DNA from 2 places in the Crassaminicella indica genome. Region 2 is predicted to be linked to the other one. Evidence: riboswitches for the same ligand, from Rfam matches in the RefSeq annotation. Region 2 holds a riboswitch; the other holds the start of a gene.

The links. Region 2 has a riboswitch for glycine ahead of KVH43_RS03540 (alanine/glycine:cation symporter family protein). Riboswitches for the same ligand answer to the same signal wherever they lie in the genome.
Region 1: it holds a riboswitch for glycine, as region 2 does, so the genes downstream of both, KVH43_RS09885 (GrdX family protein) here and KVH43_RS03540 (alanine/glycine:cation symporter family protein) in region 2, are expected to answer to the same signal.

Annotation. Positions count from the first base shown of each region.
Region 1 is NZ_CP078093.1:2,096,307-2,107,995, forward strand. Features, by position in the region: gene gcvPB (aminomethyl-transferring glycine dehydrogenase subunit GcvPB) at 1-1,292, shown strand, start outside; gene KVH43_RS09865 (chemotaxis protein CheX) at 1,692-2,153, shown strand; gene trmL (tRNA (uridine(34)/cytosine(34)/5-carboxymethylaminomethyluridine(34)-2'-O)-methyltransferase TrmL) at 2,159-2,629, shown strand; gene KVH43_RS09875 (Na/Pi cotransporter family protein) at 2,747-4,378, shown strand; gene KVH43_RS09880 (DegV family protein) at 4,656-5,504, shown strand; glycine riboswitch at 5,621-5,726, shown strand; glycine riboswitch at 5,730-5,803, shown strand; gene KVH43_RS09885 (GrdX family protein) at 5,895-6,284, shown strand; gene trxB (thioredoxin-disulfide reductase) at 6,316-7,257, shown strand; gene trxA (thioredoxin TrxA) at 7,278-7,598, shown strand; gene KVH43_RS09900 (glycine/sarcosine/betaine reductase component B subunit) at 7,663-8,949, shown strand; gene grdA (glycine/sarcosine/betaine reductase complex selenoprotein A) at 8,995-9,465, shown strand; gene grdB (glycine reductase complex selenoprotein B) at 9,504-10,814, shown strand; gene grdC (glycine/sarcosine/betaine reductase complex component C subunit beta) at 11,084-11,689, shown strand, end outside.
Region 2 is NZ_CP078093.1:738,815-750,503, forward strand. Features, by position in the region: gene KVH43_RS03500 (sensor domain-containing protein) at 1-258, opposite strand, end outside; gene KVH43_RS03505 (efflux RND transporter permease subunit) at 349-3,444, opposite strand; gene KVH43_RS03510 (efflux RND transporter periplasmic adaptor subunit) at 3,444-4,619, opposite strand; gene KVH43_RS03515 (TetR/AcrR family transcriptional regulator) at 4,651-5,208, opposite strand; gene KVH43_RS03520 (TerD family protein) at 5,366-5,920, opposite strand; gene KVH43_RS03525 (hypothetical protein) at 5,901-6,701, opposite strand; gene KVH43_RS03530 (toxic anion resistance protein) at 6,712-7,788, opposite strand; gene KVH43_RS03535 (hypothetical protein) at 7,814-8,347, opposite strand; glycine riboswitch at 8,576-8,653, shown strand; glycine riboswitch at 8,657-8,733, shown strand; gene KVH43_RS03540 (alanine/glycine:cation symporter family protein) at 8,847-10,217, shown strand; gene KVH43_RS03545 (DUF2156 domain-containing protein) at 10,366-11,286, shown strand; gene KVH43_RS03550 (GNAT family N-acetyltransferase) at 11,301-11,689, shown strand, end outside.

The DNA.
Region 1 (11,689 bases), 1.4 Mb from region 2:
AAATTGGGCAAGGAACTTGTACTGTAAAATATAGTCCAAAAGTAAATGAGCAATTAGCAAGAATGCCTGAAATGACAGAAATACACCCACTTCAACATGAAAGTACTGTTCAAGGTATTTTAGAAATTATGTATAAAACAGATCTTTTAATGCGAGAAATTTCTGGTATGGATCGTTTTACATTCCAGCCGGGTGGAGGAAGTCAGGCTATTATGACTATGGCATCCGTAGTGAGAGCTTATCATCAAGCTAATGGGTGCGAAGATAAGAAAGATGAAATCATTACAACTCTTTATTCGCATCCATCAGATGCAGCAGCTCCAGCATTGATGGGATATAAAATTATTTATATTCATCCAGATGAAAATGGGTATCCAGATTTTGAAGCTTTTAAAGCAGCCGTATCTGAAAGAACAGCAGCATTTTTTGTTGCAAATCCAGAAGATACTGGAGTATATAATACTAGGATACAGGAATTTACATCTCTTGTACATGAAAATGGAGGGCTTTGCTGCTATGATCAAGCAAATGCAAATGGCTTACTTGGTGTCACAAGAGCAAGAGAAGCAGGCTTTGATATGTGTTTTTTCAACTTACATAAAACATTCTCAACACCTCATGGTTGCGGTGGACCTGCAACTGGAGCTATGGGAGTAACAAAAGAATTAGAAAAATTTATGCCAGCTCCACTAATAGATTTTGATGGAGAAAAATATTTTTTAAATTATGACATTACAAATAATTCATATGCTGTAGGGAAGGTTAGATTATTTAATGGTGTAGCACCTGTTGTGATGAAAGCTTATGCATGGATTATGAGCATGGGTCCAGAGGGATTGTATGAGGTTGCTAAAATAGCAGTGCTAAATAATAATTATTTATTTAAAAAGCTCATGGAGTTAGATTGTGTAGATGCACCATACATTAGAGGAAAACAACGCATAGAGCAAGTTAGATATACAATAGAAAAATTAACTAAAGATACGGGTATTAAGACGGAAGATGTACAAAGAAGGATGATGGATTTTGGTATGCACTATTGGACTAGTCACCATCCATACTATGTTCCAGAGCCAATGACATTAGAGCCTACCGAAACCCCATCAAAAGAAGATTTAGATGAATATATTGCGACTCTTGAATATATATTTAAAGAAGCTTATGAAACACCAGAAAAATTCAAAAATGCACCATATTGTAGCTCGTGTCATAGAGTTGATGAATCATATATGGATGATCCAAATAAATGGGCAATAACTTGGAGGAGTTATCTTAAAAAATCTACTGTTTAATAAAATTTATGAATGATCCTTTTCAAAAGGGTCTTTTTTTTTGAAAAAAGATCAGAAACTAAAAGTTCGATTTTTCCAAAATTGTATAAGAATTACATAATTTTCTCATACTATGAATAAAAAATTTTATTTGAGGTGATTGTGTGAGAAGAGATAGGAAAGTCAGTGGATACTCATGTTATTATTATTACTGGAACAGATCCAATTGCTACGGATACAATAGGAGCAAGAAATTATATTAGATAAAAACAAAATAAAAAACATACATGGAAATCAATAGGAGATAAAAAACATAGAGAAAATTATCTAAAATATGTGAAAAATGTATAAAAAAATCATATAAATATGATATAATAACAGCAATAACCTTACACTCTAGCATAAGAAAGGAGTATTACAATGAATGTAGAGTTGATAAATCCTTTTATAAAAGCCAGTAAGGATATTTTACATCAAATGGCAAACATACCATGTGAGATGGGAAAAGTGTTTACTAGAGAAGGTTCTTTTGACGGTTCAGATGTAATGATCTTTATAGGATTAACTGGTCAATTAAAAGGACAAGCAATTTTAGGAATGAATGAAGATATGGCAAGAAAAATTGCTTCTAATATGATGGGCGGTATGCCAGTTAACAATTTAGATGACATTGCGAAAAGTGCTATTTCAGAACTTGGGAATATGATTTTGGGAAACGCAGCCACACTACTTTATAATAAAGGTATTACAATAGATATTACACCACCTACTCTTTTGATTGGAGAAAAATTATCTGTATCTACAAGCTCAAAGGAAACAATTACCGTTCCATTGAATACAGATTGTGGTATAATTGAATTAGATATTGCAATAAAGGAGTAGATAATATGTCTATAAATATAGTATTGTTTGAACCAGAAATACCACCAAATACAGGAAATATTGCGAGAACTTGTGCAGCAACAGGAAGTAGATTACATTTAATAAAACCTTTAGGATTTTCAATTGATGATAAGCATTTAAAGAGAGCTGGATTAGATTACTGGGATTTGTTGGATTTACATATCTATGACAATATTGATGAATTATTTGCTAAATATAAAGGTGCGAAATTCTTTTTTGCAACAACAAAAGGAAAAAATTTCTATACGGATATGAAGTATGAAGACGAATGCTTTATTGTATTTGGAAAGGAAACGGCTGGTTTGCCAAAAGAAATACTTAATAAAAATGAAGATAATTGTATAAGAATTCCTATGGTTAAAAATGAGAGAGCAAGATCTTTAAATTTATCAAATTCTGCTAATATCATATTATATGAAGCATTAAGACAAACAGGTTTTGTAAATTTAGTGTAAAGGGCGCATGTGCGCTTTTTTTTATGAAGAAAATTTAATAAAATTAACAAAAGGCATTAAAAATGGTGTATTATATAAAAGGTGTGCATTTATTACATAATTATAGGAGGGGCATAAATGGAAATCTTCTTTGGACTAATTGGAGGGCTAGGATTATTTCTTTATGGAATGACTATTATGGGTGATGGGCTGGAAAAGTCTGCTGGAGATAAGATGAAAAAAATTATCGAAGTCCTTACAAATAATAGAATCATGGCAGTAATTGTTGGAGCATTGGTTACAATGATTATACAAAGCAGTAGTGCAACTACCGTTATGGTTGTAGGTTTTGTAAACGCAGGAATTATGAATTTAACTCAGGCTACAGGAGTTATTATGGGTGCTAATATAGGAACTACTATAACTGCTCAAATCGCCTCGTTAAAATTAAGCTATATTGCTCCTGTCGTGGTTGGAATAGGTGTTGGAATATGGCTTTTTAGCAACAATAAAAAGACAAAAAATGTAGCAGAAATTTTTATAGGGTTTGGTATTTTATTTATTGGTATGGACTTTATGAAAGATGCGGTAAAACCACTTCGTGAATATGCAGGGTTTAAAGAAATGCTACTTAGCTTTGGAAATCCAACATTTACTGATTCATTGATGGCTATATTTACAGGATTTTTGATTACTGCAGTAGTGCAGAGTAGTAGTGCGACTACAGGTATTTTAATCGCTTTAGCGAGTGAAGGACTTTTACCTATAGAAGCTTCTTTACCCATTATATTTGGAACCAATATTGGAACTTGTGTAACAGCTATGTTATCAAGTATTGGAGCGAATAGAACAGCAAAAAGAGCAGCATTTATTCATTTTACTTTTAATGTAGTTGGTACATTATTATTTATGATATTCTTTAAAGATATAACTATTACGATTGTGAAGCATTTTTCACCAGAAAATGCAGCAAGGCAATTGGCTAATGCACATACTCTTTTCAATATTGGAAACACATTACTATTACTACCTTTTGCTACAATATGGGTAAAACTTGCTAATAAAGTGATCCCTATAAATGATTCTGAAAAGAGAGAAAAAAGAGGTGGTAAGTATCTTGATGATAGGATGCTAGAAACACCATCTATTGCTATAGGACAAGTAATAAAGGAAATACTTAATATGGGTGATTTAGTTTTAGAGAGCTATCGAACCTCTATGAAAGCTTTTTTTGAGAAAAGTGAGAAATTAGCAAATGAGACCTTTAAAATGGAAAAAATTATAAATACGATGGAACGAGAAATTGCTGAATATCTAGTTAAATTATCTAGTACTAATTTATCAGGGAAGCAACATGAACTTGTGGATGGATTGTTTAATACGATTAATGATATTGAGCGGGTAGGAGATCATGCTGATAATTTAGCTGAATTAGCCATTTTTGCTTCGGAACGTAAATTAGTATTTAGCAAAGGGGCTATAGAAGAATTAAAGCTTATGCATAATCGTGTAATGAAATCATATGATCAAGCAATTCTTTCATTAAAAACAGGAGATATGAATATGGCAAGAAAGGTTGTTGAAAGAGAAGGAGAAATTGATCATATGGAAAAATCACTTAGGACTAGTCATATTGCAAGATTAAATAAACAGGAATGTTCAGCAGGTGCAGGAATTATATTTTTAGATATTATTAGCAATCTTGAAAGAATAGGAGATCATGCTACGAAAATTGCTTTTTCTGTAATAGATGCATCTGATAAATTTTAAGATTTAAGTATAAGACTTCTTCATATATGGGGAGTCTATTTTCTATTTTACGTATCAATATAATATTTTTATAATCATCAACATAAAAAAATAAATATATAAAGATAATAACTTTTGTAAAAAAGCTTACTGAAATTACATGGAAAATATGTTAAGAACCTTCATTGTTTGAACAAAGTGATTTTTGAAGGTTTAGTTTTTTTTAGTTGTAAAAACAATGTATAGATAATAAAATAATATAGATAAAATCAACTTATCATGATAGGAGGGAATGTGATTGAAGCCTATAAAAATTATAACAACAAGCTTATCTGATATTCCGAAGGAGCTTATCGATAAATATGATATTACAGTTTTACCATTAACAATAAGGTTTGGAGATAATGAATTTAAAGATAGAGAGGATTTAAGCCCAGAAGAATTTTTTAATAAACTTCAAGCTTCTGATGAATTGCCTAGTACTTCTCAAGTCATTCCAAGTATTTTTATGAAGGAAATGAAAAATGCTTTAGAAAATGGATATGAAGTAATAGTTATTAATGGATCTTCAGGTGTTAGTGGAACTCATCAATCATCACTAATAGCAAAGAAGGAATTGGCGTCTGATGATATAACAGTAATTGATACTTTATCACTTTCATATACTTGTGGAATGATTGCAGTAGAAGCAGCAAAAATGGCAAAGGAAGGTAAAAGCAAAAAAGAAATTATAGAAAGAGTAGAAAAAATGAAAGAGAAAGCTGATCATATTTTTTCTGTAGAAACTCTTGACTACCTTAAAAAGGGTGGAAGGCTTAGTAATACTAAGGCAACTATTGGAAAAATATTAAATATAAAACCTATTTTGACTATAAAAAATGGAAAAGTAGAACTTTTTGATAAAGTAAGAGGAAGTAAAAAAGTAATACCTAAAATGATTCAAATTGCAAAAGAAAGAGGTTTAAAGCATGGATCAGAATATGTGTGTATAGCACATGGGGCAAATATTGACGGATTAGAAAAGCTTAAAAAAGAGATTATGGATACTTTTGAGCCAAAAAAAATCATTACTACGGAAATAGGATGTACCATAGGGACTTATACTGGTCCAGGAATATTGGCTCTTCTTTACATGAGAGATGAATAAAATGTGAAATAAATAACAAAAGTTGCCAAAAAATTGTTGTAAAGGTATATTGTTTGTATTATAATGAATATATAGATAATTCTAATGATTGTTTGAAATGTATAAAAATATTCTGGTTGAAAAATGCGGGAGAGAATCCTAATTGGGTCGCCGAAGGGACAAGCAAAACGATATTGCCTATCTTTTTGTGAAATTCTCAGGCAAAAGGACCGTATTTGGACAGAACTCTGGAAAGCTTTTTAAAAGCACCGAAGGAGCAATTCTATCTATTAGAAGAAACTCTCAGGTTCAAGACAGAGGCATATGGCAAACATGAGTTTGTCATGTGCCTCTATTTTCATAAGAACAAAAAACGTTTTCCTAGCTGTATAAAAAGTGGAGTGAATGAATATGAAAAAAGTTCTAATTACAAATAATTTGAAAGTTTTTGAAGAAAATAAAGAAAAAATGGATATAATTTATTCAAAAGATTATACATATCTTGATGTTCTTATAATTACGAGAAACAAGATACATGAGGGATATAGATTGCTTACTCACCCTCTCTCAGGAAGCGTTAAGCCTAATGAGACTCCTTTTAAATCAGTCATTATGACAAAGAAAAAAAATGAGCTTCATATTAAATCACTTGAAATAATTGAAGAAAGTATTCAGACGGCAGAGAAGTTTATAAAAGGGAAGAAAATACCTCTTTGGACAGAAAAAATATTAGAGGATTTTAAACTTATTGACTATTGTCTTATAAAGAGTGCAATAGAAAGTATGGATCAATTTTTTTGATTATTTTAAACAATTAAAAAGGAGGATTAAAATGGAAAAACTATATGACGTAATCATAATAGGAGCAGGGCCTGCTGGACTTGCAGCAGGTCTATATGCAGCAAGAGCGAAAATGAAAACATTGATTTTAGAAAAGGATAAAACAGGAGGTCAGATTGTTACGACAAATGAAGTAGCAAATTATCCAGGTTCTATTCAAAATGCTACAGGGCCAAGCCTTATTGCAAGGATGGTAGAACAGGCAGAGGAATTTGGTGCAGAAAGAAAGAAGGATACAGTAATAGATGTTGATTTTACTGAAAAAGTAAAGGTAATAAAGGGAGAGAAGGAAGTATATAAGTCTAAGACAGTAATAATTGCAAGTGGTGCTACACCAAAACAAATTGGTTGTCCAGGAGAAAAGGAATTAATAGGAAAAGGAGTATCCTATTGTGCAACTTGTGATGCAGACTTTTTTACAGGTTTAGAAGTATTTGTAATAGGAGGAGGAGATTCTGCATTAGAAGAAGCTATGTATCTAACGAAATTTGCCAAAAAGGTTACGATTGTACATAGGAGAGATGAGTTAAGAGCTGCAAAATCAATTCAAGAGAAAGCATTTAAAAATGAAAAAATAGATTTTATGTGGGATACAGTAGTAGAAGAAATAAAAGGAGATGGAATTGTAGAAGCTATTGTATTTAAGAACAAAAAAACAGGTAAAATTACAGAATATCATGCAGATGAAAATGATGGAACATTTGGGATATTCCCGTTTGTAGGATATAAACCTCAAAGTGATGTATATAAAGGAAAAATTGAATTAACAGATGATGGATATGTTATAACAGATGCAGACATGAGAACAAGTGTAGCAGGTGTATTTGCTGCTGGAGATATTAGAGTAAAATCCTTAAGGCAGGTAGTAACTGCTACAGCAGATGGTGCAATTGCAGCTGTTGCAGCAGAAAAATATATTGAAAATCATTATTAAAGATAGGGGGAGGAATTTATATGTTAGCACTTGATAAAAATACTTTTCAAAAAGAAGTTTTAGAGGCATCTGGATATGTGCTTGTGGATTATTGGAGTGATGGCTGTGAGCCATGCAAAGCATTAATGCCAGATATAGAAGAGCTTGCAGCTGAATATGAAGGAAGAGTAAAATTTGCAAAATTAAATACTATGAAAGCAAGAAGGCTTGCTATATCACAAAGAGTATTAGGACTTCCAACAATTGCATTATACAAAGATGGTGAAAAAGTAGATGAAGTGACAAAGGAAGCTGCAACAAAAGCTAATATTCTTGCTATGCTTCAAAAACATGTAGGATAGTTTACAACTCACGCTGGTGAGTAAGTCACCAGTTGTGGGTAAAATATAAAGGGAGGTGAATGATGTGCGCCTAGAATTGGGGAAAATTAATATTAGCGATGTTCAATTTGGTGATATGACCAAAGTAGAAAATGGAACATTATATGTAAATAAGGAAGAAATCATCAACATTATCATGGAAGATGATCATATCAAAAGCGCACAGGTAGAACTTGCCAAGCCAGGGGAAGCAACTAGAATAACTCCTGTAAAGGATGTTATTGAGCCAAGAGTAAAAGTTGAAGGGCAAGGTGGCATATTTCCTGGAGTAATAAATAAAGTTACTACTGTAGGTTCAGGCCGCACGCATGTATTAAAGGGAGCTGCAGTTGTTACTTGCGGCAAAATTGTTGGATTTCAGGAAGGTATCATTGATATGAGTGGTCCTGGAGCCGAGTATACTCCATTTTCAAAGCTAAACAATATTTGTTTAGTAATTGAACCAATAGATGGTTTAAAACAACATGAATATGAAGCTGCTGTAAGAATGGCAGGATTAAAAGTAGCTAGCTTTATTGGTAAAGCTGGTAGAGAATTGGTACCAGATGAAGTAGAAGTTTATGAAACAAAACCATTATTTGAGAGTGTCAAAGAGTATCCTGATTTACCAAAAGTAGCATATGTATACATGCTTCAAACACAAGGGTTGCTTCATGATACTTATGTTTATGGAGTAGATGCAAAAAAAATTGTTCCTACAATTCTTTATCCAACAGAGATAATGGATGGAGCAATACTTAGTGGTAATTGTGTATCTGCTTGTGATAAAAATACAACTTATCATCATCAAAATAATCCAATTATTCATGACTTATATGAAAGACATGGTAAGGATATAAATTTTGTAGGAGTAATTATTACAAATGAAAATGTATATCTTGCAGATAAAGAAAGATCATCAAATTGGACTGCTAAGCTTTGCAAATATTTAGGTCTTGAGGGAGTAATTGTATCTCAAGAGGGCTTTGGAAATCCAGACACAGATCTTATTATGAATTGCAAGAAAATAGAAGACGAAGGTGTAAAAACTGTAATTGTAACAGATGAATATGCAGGTCGTGATGGGGCATCTCAATCTCTTGCAGATGCAGATCCAAAAGCAGATGCTGTAGTAACAGGTGGAAATGCAAATGAAATCATTATTCTTCCACCGATGAAGAAAATAATAGGTATGCTAGATTATGTTGATAAAATTGCTGGAGGATTTGATGGCAGTTTAAGACATGATGGAAGTATTGAAGTGGAACTTCAAGTGATTACTGGTGCAACAAATGAATTAGGATTTAATAAGTTATCTGCTACAGGCTTTTAATAAGAACTATTTTAAAATGAAAAACAAAGGGAAAGGATGGTAACCATGGGTTTATTTGAAGGTAAGAAAGTCATCATCATTGGTGACAGAGATGGGATACCAGGTCCTGCTATTGAAGAATGTTTAAAAGGCACAGGCTGTGAAGTAGTTTTTTCTGCTACAGAGTGCTTTGTCTGAACGGCAGCAGGAGCAATGGACCTAGAAAATCAAAATAGGGTTAAAAATTTAACAGAAAAGTATGGTGCAGAAAATATTATAGTAATTTTTGGAGCAGCAGAAGCAGAAGCTGCAGGATTAGCTGCTGAAACTGTAACAAATGGAGACCCTACTTTTGCAGGTTCATTAGCGGGAGTCCAGTTAGGACTTAGAACATACCATGCTGTAGAGCCAGAATTTAAAGATGCTGTAGATCCAGAGGTGTATGAAGAGCAAATTGGTATGATGGAAATGGTATTAGATGTTGATGCAATTGTCGAAGAAATGAGATCGATGAGAGAACAATTCTGTAAATATTAAAAAGAATTTCCCATTTAAAATACGAGAGGGGGGGAAATATGAGCACTATTAGAGTTGTTCATTATATAAACCAATTCTTTGCAGGTATTGGAGGAGAAGAAAAAGCAGATATAAAACCTGAGGTAAGAGAAGGAGTTGTAGGGCCTGGAATGGCTTTAAAAGCAGCTTTTAAGGATGAAGCCGAAATTGTTGCTACAGTTATTTGTGGTGACTCCTATTTTAATGAAAATATTGAAGAAGCAAAAGCTGTTATTATTGATATGGTGAAAAAGTATCATCCGGATATGTTTATTGCAGGTCCAGCTTTTAATGCAGGTAGATACGGTGTAGCGTGTGGAACGATTAGTAAAGCTGTAAAAGAAGAGCTAAATATTCCTGTTGTAACAGCTATGTATCCAGAAAATCCTGGAGCAGATATGTTTAAAAAGGATATTTATATTATAGAAACAGGAAATTCTGCTGCTACAATGAGAAAAGCTATTCCAGCATTAGCAAAGCTTGCATTAAAACTTGGAAAAGGTGAAGAAGTAAAAGCGCCTAGTATTGAAGGATATATTCCGAGAGGAATAAGAAAAAATATATTTAGAGAAGAAAGAGGCTCAAAGAGAGCTGTAGATATGTTGATTAAAAAGCTTAATGGTGAAGATTATGTTACAGAATATCCGATGCCTGAGTTTGATCATGTTACACCAGGTAAAGCTATTAAAGATATATCAAAAGCAAAATTAGCAATAGTTACTTCTGGAGGGATTGTACCGAAAGGAAATCCAGACCATATCGAATCATCAAGTGCATCTAAATATGGCAAATATGATATAGCTGATTTTAGTGATTTAACATCTGAAACCCATGAAACAGCACATGGTGGTTATGACCCTGTTTATGCAAATGAAGATGCTGATAGAGTATTACCTGTTGATGTATTAAGGGAATTAGAAAAAGAAGGGAAAATCGGAGAACTTCATAGATACTTCTATACAACTGTAGGGAATGGTACATCTGTTGCAAATGCTAAGAAATTTGCAGAACAATATGCACAAGAATTGGTGGCAGATGGTGTAGAAGCTGTTATTCTAACATCTACCTGAGGAACTTGTACGCGTTGCGGTGCAACAATGGTAAAAGAAATAGAAAGAACAGGAATTCCTGTTGTGCATATGTGTACTGTTGTTCCTATTTCATTAACAGTTGGAGCAAATAGAATCGTACCTACAATAGCTATTCCTCATCCGCTAGGGAATCCAGCGCTAGACCTAGAGGAAGAGAAAAAATTAAGAAAAAGATTGGTTGAAAAAGCATTAAAAGCATTAGAAACAGAAATAGAAGATCAAACTGTTTTTGAAGATTAAGTCTTTGCCAGCTGTTGATGCAGCTGGCAGCTGCTTACTATAAATGGGTGGTGAAGATCACCCATTTATTTAAAATTATACAATAGTTTTAGTGATTGTATTATATTTATTAAAAGTTTTAATAAAATAGCGATCATCATAAACATTTTTTATATCTATACAATGTATTTATGTTTGTAATATACTAAAAATAGATTATGGAATAGTCTGTAGCTGCGAGCTGCATAAGACTTGTGGCAAATTTTTTAAAATTATGTGGAGGTGGAAAAATGAGTTATCCAGTAATTAAAGGTGCAGGATATGTTCTTGTACATACTCCTGATATGATCATTCATAATGGAACAACTCAGACTACAGAAAGAGTTACAAACCCTGATTCAGAATACCTTAAAAAGCTTCCAGAGCATATTAGAAGCTATGAAGAGGTTTTAAATTATGCTCCTAATCAAGTGTACATAGGGAATATGCATCCAGAGGAATTAAGAGAATATGCTTTGCCGTGGTGTAGTAAAGATGCTAATTGCAAGGATCGTTTTGGGAAATTTGGAGAAATTATGCCTCAGGATGAGTTCATTGCGCTTATGAAGATTGTAGATGCATTTGATCTTGTAAAAATAGAAAAGGGCTTTAATAAAATATTAAAAGAAAAGCTTAGGCATCATCATTTATTGAAGGATGATGTAGCAAGGCTAAAGGAAGGAGAAGAATTATCTGAAATTGAGAAGTTTATAAATGAGCAGAATGCTGAAGCTATTTATCATGAGGGAAATTTAGTTGGTTGTGTAAAAAGAGCTCATGATGTAGATGCAAATTTAACTTCACATATTCTTTTTGAAAATTTAGTAGTAAAAGCTTCTGGTGTTCTTGCGTTTAAA
Region 2 (11,689 bases):
TTCCCCTTTCCACATTCCTTTTTCAAATAAAGACACCTTTATTTTTTTATATATTTCTTTTTCTAAAGCATTAAAAGTCCAATAATTTTTTCCTATTACTTCTTTTTCTTCATAACCCGTAATTTCCACAAAAGCATGATTGACCCATAAAATATTTCCTTCTATGTCTGCAATCAATACACCCTCTGTATTGTTTTCAAGAACCTTCTCAAATATATTTAACTGTTTTAGAAAAACAATTTTATAATCATCCTTCACATTTTTACCTCCTAATGATAAATCTTCCTCCTACCATTAGTATATGAAGGTGATGGGTTATATGGAAAAAAAATAACCCTAAACTTAGGGTTATTTTGATTTCATATAAACAACTAATTTTCTAATAAGAGATTGTTCTCCTTCTATAATAAGATATGCAGCTGGAATTACATATAGCGTAAGGACTGATGAAACCATCATACCAAAAATAATAGAATATGCCATAGGCGCCCAAAGCTGTCCTCCTGAAAGTCCTAAAGGAATCAATGAAATAACAGTAGTAATCATACCTATCATAATAGGTCTAATTCTTGTAGCACAAGCTTCTATAATAGCATCATGTAAGTTTTCATAATCATTTTTAAGCAGCTTAATATAATCCAAAAGAACAATACCATTATTTACAACAACACCCATAAGACTTATCGCACCTAAGAGTGCCATAAAGCCTATTGGATAGCCTGTAAGCTTCAACCCCCATATAATTCCTATGAATGATAAAGGAATAGTACCCATAATAATGAAAGGTTCTCTTAAATCTCCAAACTGCATAACTAATATTAAATAAATAATAGCTACTGCAATAACAGAAGGCACCTTCATAGAAATGAACGCATCATTTCTTTCCTCGCTCGCTCCTCCAAATTCCATCGTATACCCCTTTGGAAGCTTATAATCCTTTAGAGCCTTTTCGACCTTTTTCTGAACAGCTTCTGTATTATAGCCTTCCTTTACAAATAAACCTACTGTAATAGTTCTTTTTGTATTGCGTCTTACTATTTTATTTAAAGCAAATTCATTCTTTATAGTAGCAATTTGATCAATAGGCACATTTTCTCCAGTAATAGTTGATGTAAAGAATATGTCATCTAAAATTTCTTTATTATGCTTATCCTTTTCTGGAATTTTGATAATTACTGGAAGGTCATCATCATCTATATTTTCCTGCTTTAATTTTGTCACTTCATATCCATTAATAGCCATTCTAACAGTAGCAGCAATATCATAATTGCTAAGTCCTACTAGGTTTGCCTTCTCTTCATTCACATTTATATGAAGCTTATAAGAATCAAATCCAAAGGTATCTTGAGTATTCTTTTGTCCCGGAACGTCCTCTACTATATCTTTTACATCGTTTGCTAATTTTTTCAGTACAGATATATCCTCACCTGATATTCTTATCTCAATAGGAAAATCAACAGGCATAGCAATTTCAAGTTTTCTTACATTGATTCTTGCTCCCGGTACTTTGCGATCTAAAAGCTCCTGTATATGCTCAATATCCTTTTGCTTTCCATTGACAATAAATTGGGCCTTATTACTTGCTACCGTATTAGGTACAAAGGTTATATAATATTTTAATGGTCCATCTCCAACCTTTGCCATAAAGGAATCTATAGACTGTTCTTTTAAAAGGATATTTCCTATTTTTTGTACAACCTCCCCTGTTCTTTCTGCGGTACTTCCCTGCTTTATAGCTACATCAATAATATACTGATCTCTTTCTACAGGAGGAAATAGTTGCACCCCTAAGCTTGGTATAATTGCAAGACTTGCAACAAATACAGCTAAAGCAATACCAATAATAAGCTTTGGTCTTTTTAATATAACCTTCAAGTTTTCCTTATATTTTTCTAAAACTTTTTTTGAAAATTTATCAATATCTATATATTTTTCAAGCTTTCTAAAGAATATATTTTTCTTTTTCGCATCTCCTTTTACTTTCAAGAAAGTGTACCCTAGTGCTGGTACCATCGTAAGAGATGTAATATATGAACTAAAGAGTGCGACAGAAACCAATATTGGCAAACTCTTTACGAATTTCCCAGCTACTCCCTGCATCATAGCTAATGGCAAGAAAGAAGCAATACTTGTCAGTGTAGATGTAAGAATAGCAATTTTTACCTCATTAGCACCTCTTATACAAGCTGTTTCTCTATCAAAGCCTCTTTCAAGATAAAGATACATACTATCATTTGCGACAATTCCATTTGCAACCAGCAAGCTTAATGAAATAATCAGTGAAGCAATAGATACTTGATGCAGCTGCATTCCGTTGAGCTTCATATATACAAAAACACTCATAATGATTAAAGGTATAGAGCTAGATACAACCAATGCACTTCTTGATCCCATAGCAATAAGTACGACTAAAACCACAAGAATAATCGCTGATATAAGATTACTCTCAAACAGTTTGATCGCATCATTTACATAATCTGCTTGATCTGTAAATATAGTAATATCCATTCCTTCATATAACTCTTCATTGAAATCATTTATTATAGCTCTCAATCTTTTTCCTATTTTAACCATGTTTTTTCCATCTTCATATTTTACACCTATTACAAGAGCTTTTTCATTATTAAAGGTATCAAACACCTCTTTTTTCTCTTCTGTTTTTACTACCTGTGCAACATCCTTTAGGGAAATCGGATTTCCGCTTTTAGATATCCCTATGACTGTATTTTTTAATTGTTCCATATTCTTATATTCACCAGATGTCTGTACTGGAACCTTTATATGTCCCATTTCTAAATTTCCACCTGGAATATTTACATTATGAGCTTTAATAAGCTTTACAATCGTACTCGGTGCAATCTTATATTGCTCTAGCTTTGCCATGTCTAGATTTATATGAATCTCTTCATTAATCTCTCCATCAATATCTACAGCCTTAACACCAGGATCCTCCTCTAATCGATCCTTTAAATTTTCTGCAACCTCTTTTAAATTCTTATAGCTGTACTGCTTACCTGTAAGAGTAAGCAACATTCCATATGTCTCTGTAAAATCCGTTTCAACCTCTGGCTCCCAAGCTTCCTTTGGTAAATCTTTTTTTACCTCATCTACATCATCCTTTAAATCTTCCCAAACTTTGTCAATTTTTTCATCACTTAAATCTACAAGCGTTACCTTTATAACACCTACACTATCTAATGCAAAGCTCTCAAGATTTTTTATCTCTGGAATTTCATTAATCTTTGTTTCTAATGGTTTGATAATTAACTTTTCAACATCCTCCGGACTTGCTCCTGGGTAAATACACTTCACCATACCTTTAGGAGCAACAACATTTGGATTTTCCTGTCTTTCCATATCTCCATAAATGAAAACCCCTGAAATGAATACAAAGAAACAAATCAACATGACGATACTTCTGTGATTTACACTCCATCTTACCATTATTTCATCGCCTCCACGTTGATTTTATCATTATCCTTTAATTTGAACTGTCCTTCTACAACAATCTTATCTCCTACTTTTAAACCTTCTTTTACTTCTAGCTTATCTCCAATAATTTCTCCTGGCGTAATTTTTTGCTTATGAACAGATCTATCTTTTTCTGAATAAACAAATACAACAGGTCCTTCTGGCATATTTAAAATAGCATCTATAGGAATCAGTAACGCTTTTTCCTCAGATAATGGAATAGTTACCTTTCCTACCATTCCCGGTTTTAATTCATGGTCTTTATTTTTAATAGTTACCTTTACAGGGAAAGTTCTCGTCTGTGTATCAGCTAATGCACTCACTTCGCTTACAGTTCCCTCAAATTCCTTTTCAATTCCATATACATAAACTACAGCCTTTTGCCCTTTTTTAATATTATTGATATTGCTGTCTGCAACACCAACTTCTATTTCTACCTCATCAAGCTGTCCTAATACTATAACAGGATACCCCTGAGCTGCTGTTTCTCCAACCTCTGCTATTTTTTTTAGAACAATCCCATCAATTGGACTTCTAAGACTTGTATCTTTTAGATTTGACTGAGCAGAATCCTTTGCAGCTTCTGCCTGCTCAAGCTCTATTCTTGTATATTCCTTCGCATCTAATGCTTCTTGATATTTGTTTTTAGCTTCTATATACTTTGCTTCAATCTCATCCATCTTAGCTGTTGGAACAGCACCTTCTTCGTAAAGATTTTTTATTCTTTCATAATTTTTTTCAACCAAATCTAAATAAGCCTTTGCTTGGTTTATTTTTGATGGAATTTGGCTATCCATCTTTAATTTTGAAGACTCCCATTTTGATTCTGCTGCTTGAACCTTAAGTTGATAATCATAGCTATCAAGCTGCATAATTATATCATCCTTCTTTACAAAATCTCCTTCATTTACAAAAATATTTTCAATAATTCCTCCTGGAATCTTATAAGCAAGCTTAATAGTCTTTGCTGGCTTTATATTTCCACTTAAAGATATTTGATCAACATAAGCTGCTTCCTTTATTTCCTGTAGCACTACAGGCTTTAATGACTGAGCCATAACAGTTTGATCTTTTTGAAAGCTACACCCTGTCAAAGCATACAGCATACATAAAATACATAAAAATAAAGCAATTCCTTTTCGTCTCATCATAGTTCCCCCTTCTTATTAGCTGTCTATATTATTTTTCATCTACTACAAGACCGTACAGGATAATATCTACCATATCCTGCAAAGCTTCTTTAAATGTCATATCATTTTTCATTAAAAAGCTTCTTTCTACTAGAGCCATCATTGATTCTATAATGATTTTCCTAAAAACAATAGGGTTTACTTTTCTTAATTTTCCACTCTTAATTCCCTCTTCGATCAATTCAACTTCAGGCTCCCATTCATTCAACCATTTTTCTACTTTCATCCACTGTTTTGGATAATACTGCTTCATTTCATAAAACTTACTCATATACATAAGCTTCGGATCATTTGGAAGAATCATAGCAATCGCCTTTAATTTTCCTAATGTATCTAAGCTTTCATCCTCCAAAATAGCTTTTTCTTTTTCTTTCATAGTGGAGAAAAAACGCTCTACAATCGCATCTATTAAGCTTTCCTTTGAACTAAAATTTTCATAAAGAGTTCTTTTACTGACTCCAAGTCTTTTTGCTAAATCGTTCATAGTAAATTTAATCCCTTTTTCTCCTGTTTCCTCAATCGCTGCATCAATTATTCGCATACGCATCCATACCACTTCTTTCCTTGTGTAATATGAAAACTATTTTAGTTTTTTTAGTACCAGTATGATTTTACCACTCGCTCATCCTCCTGTCAAACATGATTTTTTCTTTTATATTTGCTTTTTTCCAAAATTAAGATCACATTCCTTTAAAAATGTGATCTTAATAAAAATTTATACCATATAATCGTTTTAAGATACCTAATATATGCTTTTCATGTTCATATTTTACTGTGTTGAATTTCCATAAATCCTTATATTGATAAATATCACCTAATAAAAATGTTTCATAATATCCTATATCTAAATCTTCATTGATTTGAAACATTTCTATACCTGTTATTTTATCAAGCATTTTAAAAGTCAAAGGGATGCTTTTAAGCTTATCTATATTTTCATCCTTATACACAGAACACCCAAAGACAATTTTTTGAATATTTTTAGGAAGCTTATTTAGATCAATTTCAAATATCTTTTTATTTTCATCACCTTTATAATCTTCATAATACTTAATGCTTTTGTTTTGCATTGGCTGATTATAAAATATAATATGCTGCTTATTGACTCTTTGTTTTTCATCTATCATGAAAGCAAAAAAATCTATATCCAGCAAAGGATAAAAAGTATTTATAAACTCTAGCTCCATACTAAATACTCCTAATCCTTCATTCACTTTTCCTATAATAACTTTTTCACCTTTAATCAGTGATTTTGCCAATATTATCTCCGCCTTCAAAATCAAATTCTAAATTCAAAAACAAAATAGCATTTTCTTTTACAGCATAATTAATCCATCCATAAATGGGCAGATCACAACACTTATTAAAGCTTACAGTTCTTGTATTGATATTTATAACGTTCGTTATTTTTTCGCTATTTATAAAGCATATATGTCTTCTCATTTTTTCTGACAGTATATTTATGAAAAACATTTTTACTTCTTCAGAAGGTTTTCCATTCAGGTTTATAAAGTTTTTTATATATTTTTTTATAAGCTCTCTTCTTAATAATACTTTTTCTAAATCCTCTGTTTTATATGTAGCAATTTCCATATAAACTTCTTTTTTCATTTTACAAAATTGTACTTCAAAATCATCCTTTGTTTGCTCAACTATACTTTTAAAATTACCAGCAATAAGATATTTTTTTAACAAATCACTATTTTGATAAGCATAATAAAAATAATGTCCTAAATCTGTACAAACCCTGCTAATATTTTCAAAAATTTTCTTTGATGGTTCAGATACAGGTTCTATACTGAAATACCCATGAAAAAGTTGTTCAAAAGCATCAGCAACATAATATACATCAAATACAATATCATCTTCTAAATTTTTAGAATAAACCCTCATGATAGCTATTTTATCTATTTCTTTAAAAATATTATTGTAGTAAAATATATGACTTTTTAATTTAAAGTCCAAATTTTTTAATTTTGCAATGAGGCTTTTAATATGAAAATACTGCTCCATAAGCTTTAAACATTCATTTTTATCCATGTCCTCACCTTTACTGTTGACTTCTAAAACCTAATAATTTTTGCTTTTGTGTATCTTCAAGTGCTGTTAACTCTTTTTCTATCATTGCTCTCTTTTCTTTTCCTTCTTGATAAATCTTCATCGTTCCTTCAATAGTTTCAATTAGCTTTTGATGTGTTTGCTTTAGGGTATCCATGCTAATTATCCCTCTTTCACTTTCTCTTGCAATCTCTAATGTATTCATTTTAAGAAGCTCTGCATTTTGCTTTAGCATATTTTCTGTTGTATCTGAAACCTTCTTTTGAAGCTCTAATGCAGCTTTTTGCTTGTTTAAAGAAATAGACAAAGCGATTTGATTTTTCCAAATCGGAATAGTTGTCAAAATACTAGATTGAATCTTATTTGCCAATATTTTATTGTTGTTTTGCATAAGTCTTATTTGTGGAAGAGTCTGAATCGCGATTTCTCTACTCAATTTCAAATCATGAATTCTCTTTTCCATTTCATTTAATAATTGTGCAAAATCATTATATTTTTGAACATCTAACATGTCCTGAGTTTGCTGTGCTTTTTGCTCTAATTCTACAAATATAGTTTCTTTAAGCTCTTTGTATTTCAATTCTCCTGCTGCAATATACATATCTAGTAGCTGAAGATACTCTAAATTTTTATTGTATAAAGCATCTAACATATTTATATCTCTAATCAACTCTTTTCTAGCTGTATCCAGCGAAACAACAATCCTATCTACTGTTTGAGTAACCTCTTCTAACTGAGTCTTTGTACGATCAATACTTCTTTTTATTCTATTGAAAAAAGGGATTTTGCTAGTGATAGATTTCTTTTCCTGAAGTTTCTCAACATCTACTTTTTGAATAGTTGATAATAATAATGTCAAATCATTTCCAACATTGCCAGTATCCTTTGTTCTTACACCTTCTAATATTCCATCTGCAAATTTTGCAATACTTCCTTGAATTTCAGCCCCAAAAGAAGCTATGCTGTTTGTATTCCCTATATTTATCTCTTCTTTTATTTTTTCTAACCTCTCTAAATCCTTTTGATCAAGCTTAGATAAATCAACAGAAGTAAAATCTTTAGAACTCATTCCTCAACCGCTCCTTTCATATGCTTTAAAAATCTGATTCAATTAAATCTTGTATAGTTTTTAAATCTACATTCAAATCTAATTCCTGCTGTTCTTTTATATTTTTGATGGCTGAATATAATTTTTCATTTATCCTTTCTATAGTATCTAATAATTCTTCTCTCTGTTTTTTCAAAGCATCATCTTCATTAAAATGCTTTAATATAGCTTTTATCATTTTAATATATTTTAATAACAATAATTCTTTTACAGATATTATTCGCTCTATATTTTCAGCATAAAATTCTATTATAAAAGAATAGTATGCTACAAAGAAAAGTAAACTAATAAATATATTATGATCTTTTATATCATAAAGAGTCTTCTCTATTTCTTTTAAAGCTTCTTTCCCTTCCTCTAAAACTGTTTTTGTATGATCTTCTGTCTTTTCAACTCCTTGTTCCTTTACTGTGCTTGCTGCAGCTTTTTTTCTTTTAAATAAATTAAATATATTGATCACTTCCTTCTTCGTCATGATCGAATTGAAAAATTTTTCTATTTTATTTATTATATCAAACACCTTATAACTATCAAAGAATTACTTTTCATTGTGAAGTTTAGTTTTTTCAAAAGTTATCTGGAATGAACTGTTCTTTATATTTCATTTTGAAGTTGGATCCCTATATATATCTATTATTGAATTATTAGAATTTTGCAACTTTTCTATAATGTATTGTAATAATTTCCATTCAATGTTATCATCTTAGCAAGCAGTTTTAATGAATTTTTATCAAGTGAATACTTTCGGATGAAAATAATGGGAGAGAGATCTATTTGATCCACCGAAGAAGTAACTCTTTCAGGTAAATAGGACCATTATTGGACGAGCCTCTGGAGAGACTCTATATGGGCACCGAAGGAGCAAGCCTATTTTTGTAGGTGAAACTCTCAGGTAAAAGGACAGAGTAATTTGTTTTCTGGAGGCCAAATCATTTTCATTTGATTTGGCTTTTTTATAATCCATTATTTTAGGATTATAAAAAAAGCCTTCCTAATAATATATTAAGGAGGAAGGAAATATGGAAAAAATAACTGCAATTTTAAACTCAATTGATTCTTTTGTATGGGGACCACCCCTATTGATCCTATTAGTTGGTACAGGTATTTATCTAACTATCAGACTAGGACTTTTACAAGTATTAAAATTACCTTTAGCACTAAGGCTTTTATTTTCAAAGGATCACGATTCTTCTGCTGAGGGAGACGTATCTAGCTTTGCAGCACTTTGTACAGCACTTGCTGCAACTATTGGTACAGGTAATATTGTAGGAGTTGCAACTGCTATTAAAGCAGGAGGACCGGGTGCACTTTTTTGGATGTGGATAGCTGCATTTTTTGGTATGGCAACAAAATACTCTGAAGGACTTTTGGCAGTAAAATATAGGGTTGTAGATGAAAACGGTCAAATGTCAGGAGGCCCTATGTATTATATTGAAAAGGGTCTAGGAAATAAATTTCTTGCAAAAATGTTTGCTATATTCGGCATCGGCGTAGCATTCTTTGGTATTGGTACTTTTCCACAAGTAAATGCTATTGTAAATGCTGCAAAAATCACTCTTAATATGCCAATGATTGTTACATCGATTATCCTCACTATACTTGTAGCACTTGTAACATTAGGTGGTATTAAAAGCATTTCTAGAGTTGCTGAGCTTTTAGTTCCTTTTATGGCAGTATTTTATATCATCGGTTCAATTATAATTCTTGTTATGAATATAGATCTATTGCCAAGCACTATTTTACTAATTATAAAAAGCGCCTTTTCCCCTACTGCAGCCGCAGGAGGCTTTTTAGGAGCAACTGTTATGATGGCTATTCGAAACGGTGTTGCTCGAGGAGTTTTTTCTAATGAATCTGGTCTTGGTAGTGCACCAATTGCAGCAGCTGCTGCTAAAACAAAATCATGTGTTCGTCAAGGACTTATATCTATGACTGGTACATTCTTTGATACTATTATAGTATGTACCATGACAGGACTTGTATTAATATTAACAGGAGTTTGGCAAGGTGATTTGGAAGGAGCAGCCATGACCAATGCAGCATTCAGTAAAGCTGTACCTGGTATTGGTCAGCTTATTGTTACAATCGGACTTATGTTCTTTGCTTTTACTACTATATTAGGATGGAATTATTACGGAGAAAGATGTACAGAATATCTATTAGGTGTAAAGTGGATTAAGCCTTTTAAATACACTTATATATTATTGATCGCAATAGGAGCTTTCTTAAAATTAAATACAATTTGGATTTTAGCTGATATTGTAAATGGATTAATGGCAATTCCAAACCTTATTGGTTTGATTGGATTAAGCAACGTCATTATAACAGAAACAAAGCTCTATTTTCATCAGCTAGAAAATAAAAAACAATTGAGCAAAAAAACTGTTTAAAAAGAGCTGTGCATAACGCACAGTTCTTTCTTATTTCTTGACAAAAATATTAAGTATATTAAAATGTAAACGATTAAATACTATTCTTGATTAAACTAAAATATATTAGGGTATATGAAAAAAGATGAAAAAATTAAAGGAGATGCTTATGTTTAAAAATAATATTGCACTAAAGGATCGCGCTTTATTCGAAAAATATATCTATAGTTATCCTTATAAAGCTTCTGGATTAACTTTTACAAGTCTTTTTATGTGGAGACAGCTTAATGAATTCAAATATGAAATCATTAATGATTTTTTGTGTATTTCAGGAATCAATCATCTAAATATTAACCATAAAGAATATTTTGTTCTTCCTCCATTAACAATAGAAAAATACGACATTCATAAATTGTCCTTGACAATTGATACAATCAAAAATAGATTCGAAAGCTTTAACCACCCTTTTAATATGAAATTAATTCCAAAGTCAATGCTCGAAACTTTTCAACTAGCTAATCCTAAGTTGATCTTTACTCCTGATCGAGCGAATTTTGACTATGTATATTTAAAGGAAGATTTAATTACATTAAGGGGGCGAAAGCTACATTCTAAAAAAAATCATTTGAATTATTTTATGAAAAATATCCCACACAAGTATGTACCCTTAACAGATGCACTAATAGAAGATTGTCTCAGATTAAATATGCGCCTTGTTGAAGCTAAGACTTATAGCACATTAGAAGCTCATTTGATTGATTTAGAGCAAATGGCAGTTTATGAAGCACTCAAAAATATGAAAGCATTAGATGCTCGTGGTGGTGCAATTTTAATAAATGACAAGGTTGAAGCCTTTACTTTAGGTGCAAAGCTAGATGCAGAAACAATGGTTGTCCACATTGAAAAAGCCAATACAAATTATAGAGGCTTATATCAAGCTATCAATCAGCAATTTTGTAAAAATGCTTGTTTAGATGTAAAATATATAAATCGTGAAGAGGATATGGGTATTCCAAATTTAAGGAAGGCAAAAGAATCATATCGTCCTATAAAAATGATTGAAAAGTATGATGCAACCTTTCATAAATAGGTAGGAGGAAAAAAATGATTGCAAAATTATTAACAAAAAAAGATATCCCTGCTGCAAAAAAATTATGGGGATATGCTTTTGAAACAGATGAACCATTTTACAGCTGGTATTTTGAAGAGGTTTTTAGCCCTAAAAATGCTGTAGGTATTTTTAACAAAGGTCAGCTTATTAGTTATTTGCAATTGAACCCTTATACAATTTACCTTAATGGAGCATCCTTTGAAGCCTCTTATGTAGTAGGTGTTATTACTAGCCCTGAGTATAGAAACAAAGGACTAATGAAAATATTGCTCCCAAAAGCAATAGAAGAAATAAATAAAAGAAATCATAGCGTTTCTATCCTAATGCCCTTTGATACTACCTTTTATAGTCCTTATGGGTGGGAGCTATGTTATCGTCAATT